3 regions of the Spiroplasma endosymbiont of Glossina fuscipes fuscipes genome follow, and region 1 is predicted to be linked to each of the others. Evidence: riboswitches for the same ligand, from Rfam matches in the RefSeq annotation. Region 1 holds a riboswitch; each other region holds the start of a gene.
The links. Region 1 has a riboswitch for cobalamin ahead of ACOBWH_RS06430 (hypothetical protein). Riboswitches for the same ligand answer to the same signal wherever they lie in the genome.

Region 1 (2,325 bases):
GGAAGTATAACTACTAATATAGATTTTATTAACATTAACCTTAAAATTATTCGTATATAAACATGCTGTTACTTCATCTTGAACTTCAGTAAAAGATGATAAATAATGTTTGGTCATTTTATCTTCAAAACCCTTACAATGTAACAACATTTTATTAAACGAAGAATGATCAGCATCAAACATAATTAAGGTGTCTAAATCAAATGCCAAGACATCAGCATAAAGTTCTCGTAATAATTGTTGATCAAAATAATCACAAAATAAAATTTCTTCAGTGGCATTATTTGCCACAACCGAGCCATTTAAACTAACAGTAAAATCATTCTTATCCGTTAATCCTAAATTTGTGACAATATGCTTTGTCTGATATAATGGCCGCCCAGTCGCAATTACTAATTTAATATCCTTTGCCGCTAGTCCTTGCAAAACTTCTAACGTATGTGGTGACATCTCACCAGTTGAATTTAAAGCTGTTCCATCTAAATCAACAGCAATTAACTTAATTTCTGTCATAATCAATATTCTCCTATATATAATAATTTTAATCTATTTTCTAGTACTTGTAAAAGATATTGCTAAAATTACAATAATTATCGCTTAGTTTTAACCTTGTTGATAGGAATAAATAAAAAAGTAATCTTGAAACCCTTTCCGAGTTAAAATTTTTGGTTTATAATTAAACCGTAAAGCATCACGCTTTCATTTGAATTAGCGGTAAACACTTAAAAATGTTTTGAAAAGGGAATTGAGTTAATATGCTCAAGCTGTCCCAGCAACTGTAATGATGATGAACATTGTATTTACTCACTGAAAAAATTTTTTGGGAAGAAACAATTAGTAAAATGATTCTAAGCCAGTAGACCTGCCGTTAACTCTTGGTAAAATAAATATCCCTGGGATTGTGATATTTGTGAGTAAATAATTTATTATCGTTAAATAATGGTTTACCTCTCATAAATATAATAATTTTTTCCTCAAGAATGGGTTTTTATTATCACTATTTTTGAAAGGAATTATTAAAAATGAAAAATTTTTCATGAAAAAAATATTTACGTTATCTTCCCTTAGCCTTAATTCTTTTAGTTGCCATTGTTTTAAACCTTTATTATATTCCAAAATACTACCAAGAACGACACAAAAATAATTACCAAGGTACTTATACAGTAACTGTTCTTGGTCAAAAAGAAGATTTTAGTCTTTATTTTACAAAAGGTTTAAATGTTCAACATGTTGCTAGCCTTGCTGATGTCTTAATAAACTACCCCAATGATTTTGGATTATCTTCTGGCACAATCGGCACCTTTGTTAAACGAGTTGGTCAAATTGAATTAAATCCTAACGTAAAGTATTTTGACATTCAAAGTGGTGATAATAATCAACCAAGTCCCGAACATATTCATAAGGATTGTCATGGCCCAAACAATTCTTGTAGTGTTGGGATTGACTTGCTGTGATTAACACCAAATACTGACAATGTCTTTCGTTTTGTTATTAGCAACGTAATTTAACCTTAGAAACGAGTGATGAAATATGAAAAAAAATAAGAAAGAAGATATTTGACCTTCAACTTTAAAAATAACCTTAAAAATGACCGTCATTGCTCTTTTTAGTGGTTTAGCTTTAGGGCTAAAAATTGCGTTTGCTTTTTTACCAAACATTGAATTTGTTACCTTTATTTTAATGTTTAGTATTATTTTCTTCAGAATTGAAGTTGGTTTTGGCATTATTAATGTCTTTTGTGCTTTAAATATGGTTTATTTTGGGGTGGCTGGATAGGTTACAATAACTTGGGCCATATTTATGTAGACTGTAAAAAAATAAGCTAAAATTATTAGGAAAGCAGGAATATAAAAATGGCAAAAAACCAGTACACCGATGAATTCAAGAAACAAATCATAATGTTATATAAAAATGGTAAAAGTAATATTGAAATTGTTAACGAATATAAAATTTCAAAGGCAGTTCTTTATCAATGAGTAAAAAAATTTGAGAATTCTGGTTCTTTTAAAGCAAAAGATAACAGAACACCAGAAGAAAATGAGTTAATTGAACTAAGAAAACGAAATAAGCAACTAGAAATGGAAAATGATATTTTAAAGCAAGCAGCACTGATAATAGGCAAAAAGTAATATTAATTACTAACAATAAAGACAAATATTCAGTGAGGAAAATGTGTCAAATATTAAAAATAGCAAAATCAAAGTATTATTATCAAATTAATAAGATCACTAAAACTGAAATTAATATTTATGAAAATGAAGTTATCAGTGCATTTAAAGAAAGCTATAAAGTTTATGGTGCTAGAAAAATTAAAATTATTTTAGC
Region 2 (2,325 bases), 450 kb from region 1:
ATTTTTACTAATAAAAGTATTAATAAAAGTAGTTGCTTTTTCTTGCAAATACTTTGTATTTGCAACATTATCTAAATCATTAAAATCTAATTTGCTTTTATCAATTTTAATCTCATTTTGCCCAATATATTCATTATATTTTTTAAAAATAAATTTATTTAACTCATCAGCTTCATTTGGAATAATTGGAATTTTAAAAGTTATTTTTTGTTCAACATTCATATCAGTAAAACGCATTTTCCAAACTCCACTCTCTAATCATTTTTCTGCTACTTTTAAACACTTTACAGCCAAAGTAATATTAACCATTTGATTTTCATCAAGTGTCAATTCTTGATCACTAAGAATGGCAAAGGTTGCCGCGAATTGATATTCTAAATAAAATCGAAAATCCTTAATAGTTGCAACATCCTTTGCAAATCCTAATGGTGCAATTTTACGTTGTGGCAAATTTAAAAAAGGGTACTCAATTGATCACTTGTGAGTTTAAAAAAGTATTTTTGAGTTCCCTCTTGTTTACTAATACCAAAAGAGGGATAAATATCACCTTGTATAATTGTAAAATAATTTGGTAAGGTTGGTAAATCTTCTTCATTTTTATCTTCGTTGCTTGTATTATTTTGATTTAAATTTTGACAACTAATTAAACTTATTGTTGATGTTAAACTCAACGATAAAACTAATAAATTAGTTAATATTTTTTTCATAATTATTGAAAACCCCTTTCTTAAAAAGGATAAATAGGATTATTATTTAAATTAAATCTTAGTTAAAACAAAATCAAATAATTGATCTTGTTCTCAAACATCACGAAAAATTAGACCATCAATTCCAACTGAACAATAATTTGCTGGATTAGTATTAAACTTGCAAAATGGATGTGTGCTTGAGTAAATCACTCAATAATTCTTATTAAAATTTGTTGTTCTATTGTCAACTCTAATTAATAAACATCCAAATGATGTTTCGTTAAGTCCAAAAAAATCCGAATCTGATACTAACATATCACCTAAACTTACTAATGAATTATAAAAAGTAACTGTATCAACAACTGCTCCACTTTCATTTTTTACTGTGATTTTAACACTATTAACATGGTACCCATCAGTATTCTTTTGTAATAATTTCTCACCACTTAACGAAGTTGCTTGTTGCATCGTAACATTTGCTGTAGTTGTTGTACTCACTGTTAAACTTGTTAATACAGTCAAAATATTTTTAACCATTTTCTTTTATCCTTTTGTTTTTATGCTTATATTTTTATTTTATTTCCAAAATAAATTAATCCTATTTACCTAGTAGGACTCTTATTAAATTTATAAGGACGGTCTACTGGCTTTACTTCATCCTACTAGTTAATTCTTCCCAAATATGTTATTCAGTGGTTTATTTAACATTCGTCAGTTTTACAGTTGCTAGGACAGCTTAAGACTTGCACTTAATTCCCTTTAATCCTTTATAAACTTTTAAAGTAGTCTATTTTCATTATAACGAAAAAAATTTATCTTAATAAGATAAAAGTTTTCCCCATTATTCTGCTTTTTGATTATCAGATTTTGGTTTTGCTGTTTTTTTATTAAGTTCTTTTTGTACTTTTGATGCTTCTTCTGTTTGCTTTGCTAATTTTTCTTTTTTATTAAATTTAGATTTAAAGCGTTCAACACGTCCTGCGTCATTAGCAAATTGATGATTACCTGTATAGAAGGGATGACATGAAGAACAAGTATCAACCTTTAATTCTTCCCCCTTAGTAGAACCACTCATCCGCTCTGTTCCACAAGTTGTACACATAATTTTAGTATCAAAATATTTTGGATGGATTCCTTCTCTTGCCATATAATTCACCTCTCTTTTAATAATATGGATGCATATTATTTGCACGTAAATAATGATAACACATATTGTCAATAAAAACAAAAATTATTTAATAATCTTTGCAAATTCATTAAAACCAATCCTTACTCGTGGTAACCTTCTCTTTTCATCTGTTTCATCATAATATCCTAAAGCTAAAACTAACACCGAATGTAATTTAGTTTGATCAAAAAAACAATGTTGTGATAATAAATCGTTACATTTTTTAACATTAAAGCCTCCCATAATTGTTGAGCCAATTTTTAAGTCCGCAGCTTGCAGAGTAATAAAACTAGTTACAATGTGGGCTTGTTCTGACACAAAGGCAAACAAATTTTCTTTTTGCGTTAAAAAAGTTTGATATTTATCAATTGTTATTTTTAACACATCAGGTTGAATAATATTTCGTTCCAATCGTTTTGTTAAAAATTCCGTTGAAACTAAATGTTCTGGATTAACCCCAGCAACAAT
Region 3 (2,325 bases), 460 kb from region 1:
TCATTAATAATTTCTGCATAATAAAGGTCATCTTTTCCGCAAAATTATCGTTATCAGCATCAACAACAATGAAATAATAATCATCCTTTAGTTCATCATATAAGACCTCATATTGTTCATTTAATTTTTCCCAATAATGGTATGGTGTTTCTAATTCTAATATCCGGCCACGTTTATTAATCCGTTCAACTGCTTTTGCTGTTGAGACTTTTAAATAAATAATGACATCAAAGCCTAATTTTTGTTTTAAAATTGGCGTAATAACATTTTGAAAAAAACGATTGTAAACTTTAAAATCAACATCATTCATAATTTCTAACAAATGTGAAACCCGAACAAAAACAGGATCTTCTAAAATTGTGCGGTCAAAAACAGTATCTGCTAAATTATCAATTTCAAAAAATTGTTCAATTCTGGTTGTTAACATATAAATTTGCATCTTAAATGCAAATCCCTTCATATCCTGATAAAAATCATTAAAATATGGGTTTTCTTCTAAGGGTTCTTTAAATAAATTATAGTTTAACTGTTGACATAATGCTTCACTAACTTTTGTTTTACCAGCACCAACAGTACCAAAAACAGCGATTTTCATCTTTTCTCCTCCATTAGGCTATTTAATTAATTGCACTGCCGTTGCTAATGCTAATTGCACCATTGCCATAAAATTATTTTGACGTTCCATTGCTGAAGCTGCTTGTTTTGTAACAAGATTGTCAGAAATAGTTAGCAATGTTGCTGCTTGTTTTTTTAGTAACAATTGCATTAGCAAACAAGGCATATGTTTCCATTTCAACAACATCTAAATTATGTTTTTCGGTAAATGATAATGAATCATCATAACGATAAAAAACATCAGCAGCATGGGCAATACCAGTATGTGTCTTAATTCCTTGCTTTAGCGCCACTTCTTCAATGGTGTTAAATAAGTTTTCACTTGCTGAAATCAGATTATCATCAATATTTGCGGCAATCTTTGCATAATTACTTTCCCCAAACGCTGCACGAACATTAAAAATATCATATAGTTTAAGTTCTGACTTATAACTACCTGCTGAGCCAATGCGAATAATATAGTCAACATCATAAAATTTAAATAATTCATATGAATAAATTCCAATACTTGGACAACCCATCCCACTTCCAGCAATTGTAATTTCAATGTTCTGATATTTCCCCGTATACATAAACATATTCCGAACCTCATTATCTAACTTATAATCTGTTAAATATTTTTCAGCAATTGCTTTTGCTCGTAGCGGGTCACCAGGCATTAAAACAACCTTTGCAATATCAGTTTGTTTTGCATTAATATGTGGTGTCATTTTTTATTTCCTTCCTTTATTGGATTTACGTTCCTATTAATTAGGTTATTATTTAAAATGTTTTTTATTAAAAATAAATTTAAACAAAACGAAAAGGAATATTTTAATATATTCATATAAGAAATGTTTAATTAAGAATTTTATTTAATAAATTAAGTTAACAAAAAATTAAAATTATAAAATATTTTAAAATTAGTTTTATTAACTTAAAAATTTTTTAATTATTATTATTTCAAATAATGCCCTAATAGGATTATCGCTTTAAATTAACAACTAAAAAACGCTTTTTGACGTCTTTCAAATTATTATTTAATAGTTTTCCACTAATAAATAATTAATTATCCAACCCCAGGGATAATAACTATAAAGGCAGCACCGATAAATATCAATGTTTTTTAGATCGGTCTACTGGCTCAGTTTCACTTTACTCGCTATTCCTTCTCAAGAAGTATCTTCTCAATGGCATATGTTAGCTTTCATCCACTTTACAGTTGCTGGGACAGCCTAGGATTTGCACCTAATTCCCGTAACATCCAAAATTGCTTTTTAAAGTTGTTAAAGTAATAATATAAAGTTTAATTTTAAAATGCAAGTTAAAATTAAACTTTTTCCTAAAACAAAAAACTTATTTTAAAATTATTTATTACTTATCAAATATTCATACGAAACAACTAGTTTTATTTTAAATAAATAAAAAAGCAAGAATTTTCTTGCTTTTTTAGGTTATCCTTATTTTTTAGTAAATTGCAATATAAATAATGTTGATGTTCAACCCGTATAATACACAGCATTATTTGTTCCAAATATTAAATCAAAATTTCAATCAGCACGACGACGCAATGAAAAAGTATCTTTGGCATCATTTAAAGTAAGATTATACTGTTTTTTTGCTCAATTACCCGTTGTAAAAATATTTAATCCTGATAAATTTTTGGCAGCATCAGTTGCTTTAAAATCATCAATTAAAATTTTTAAGACTTTTCGATAATCATATTTTGGT

Region 2: it holds a riboswitch for cobalamin, as region 1 does, so the genes downstream of both, ACOBWH_RS00265 (hypothetical protein) here and ACOBWH_RS06430 (hypothetical protein) in region 1, are expected to answer to the same signal.
Region 3: it holds a riboswitch for cobalamin, as region 1 does, so the genes downstream of both, deoD (purine-nucleoside phosphorylase) here and ACOBWH_RS06430 (hypothetical protein) in region 1, are expected to answer to the same signal.

The regions. Positions count from the first base shown of each region.
Region 1 covers NZ_CP187162.1:1,085,270-1,087,594, forward strand. The annotation lists gene ACOBWH_RS06425 (Cof-type HAD-IIB family hydrolase) at 1-513, opposite strand, end outside; cobalamin riboswitch at 696-884, shown strand; gene ACOBWH_RS06430 (hypothetical protein) at 1,023-1,508, shown strand; gene ACOBWH_RS06435 (hypothetical protein) at 1,531-1,776, shown strand; partial or broken gene ACOBWH_RS06440 (IS3 family transposase) at 1,854-2,325, shown strand, end outside.
Region 2 covers NZ_CP187162.1:43,147-45,471, reverse strand. The annotation lists gene ACOBWH_RS00275 (hypothetical protein) at 1-450, opposite strand, end outside; gene ACOBWH_RS00270 (hypothetical protein) at 453-707, opposite strand; gene ACOBWH_RS00265 (hypothetical protein) at 759-1,226, opposite strand; cobalamin riboswitch at 1,306-1,474, opposite strand; gene rpmE (50S ribosomal protein L31) at 1,531-1,836, opposite strand; gene ACOBWH_RS00255 (nitroreductase family protein) at 1,921-2,325, opposite strand, start outside.
Region 3 covers NZ_CP187162.1:620,535-622,859, reverse strand. The annotation lists gene ACOBWH_RS03625 (deoxynucleoside kinase) at 1-595, opposite strand, end outside; partial or broken gene deoD (purine-nucleoside phosphorylase) at 614-1,325, opposite strand; cobalamin riboswitch at 1,707-1,877, opposite strand; gene ACOBWH_RS03615 (hypothetical protein) at 2,055-2,325, opposite strand, start outside.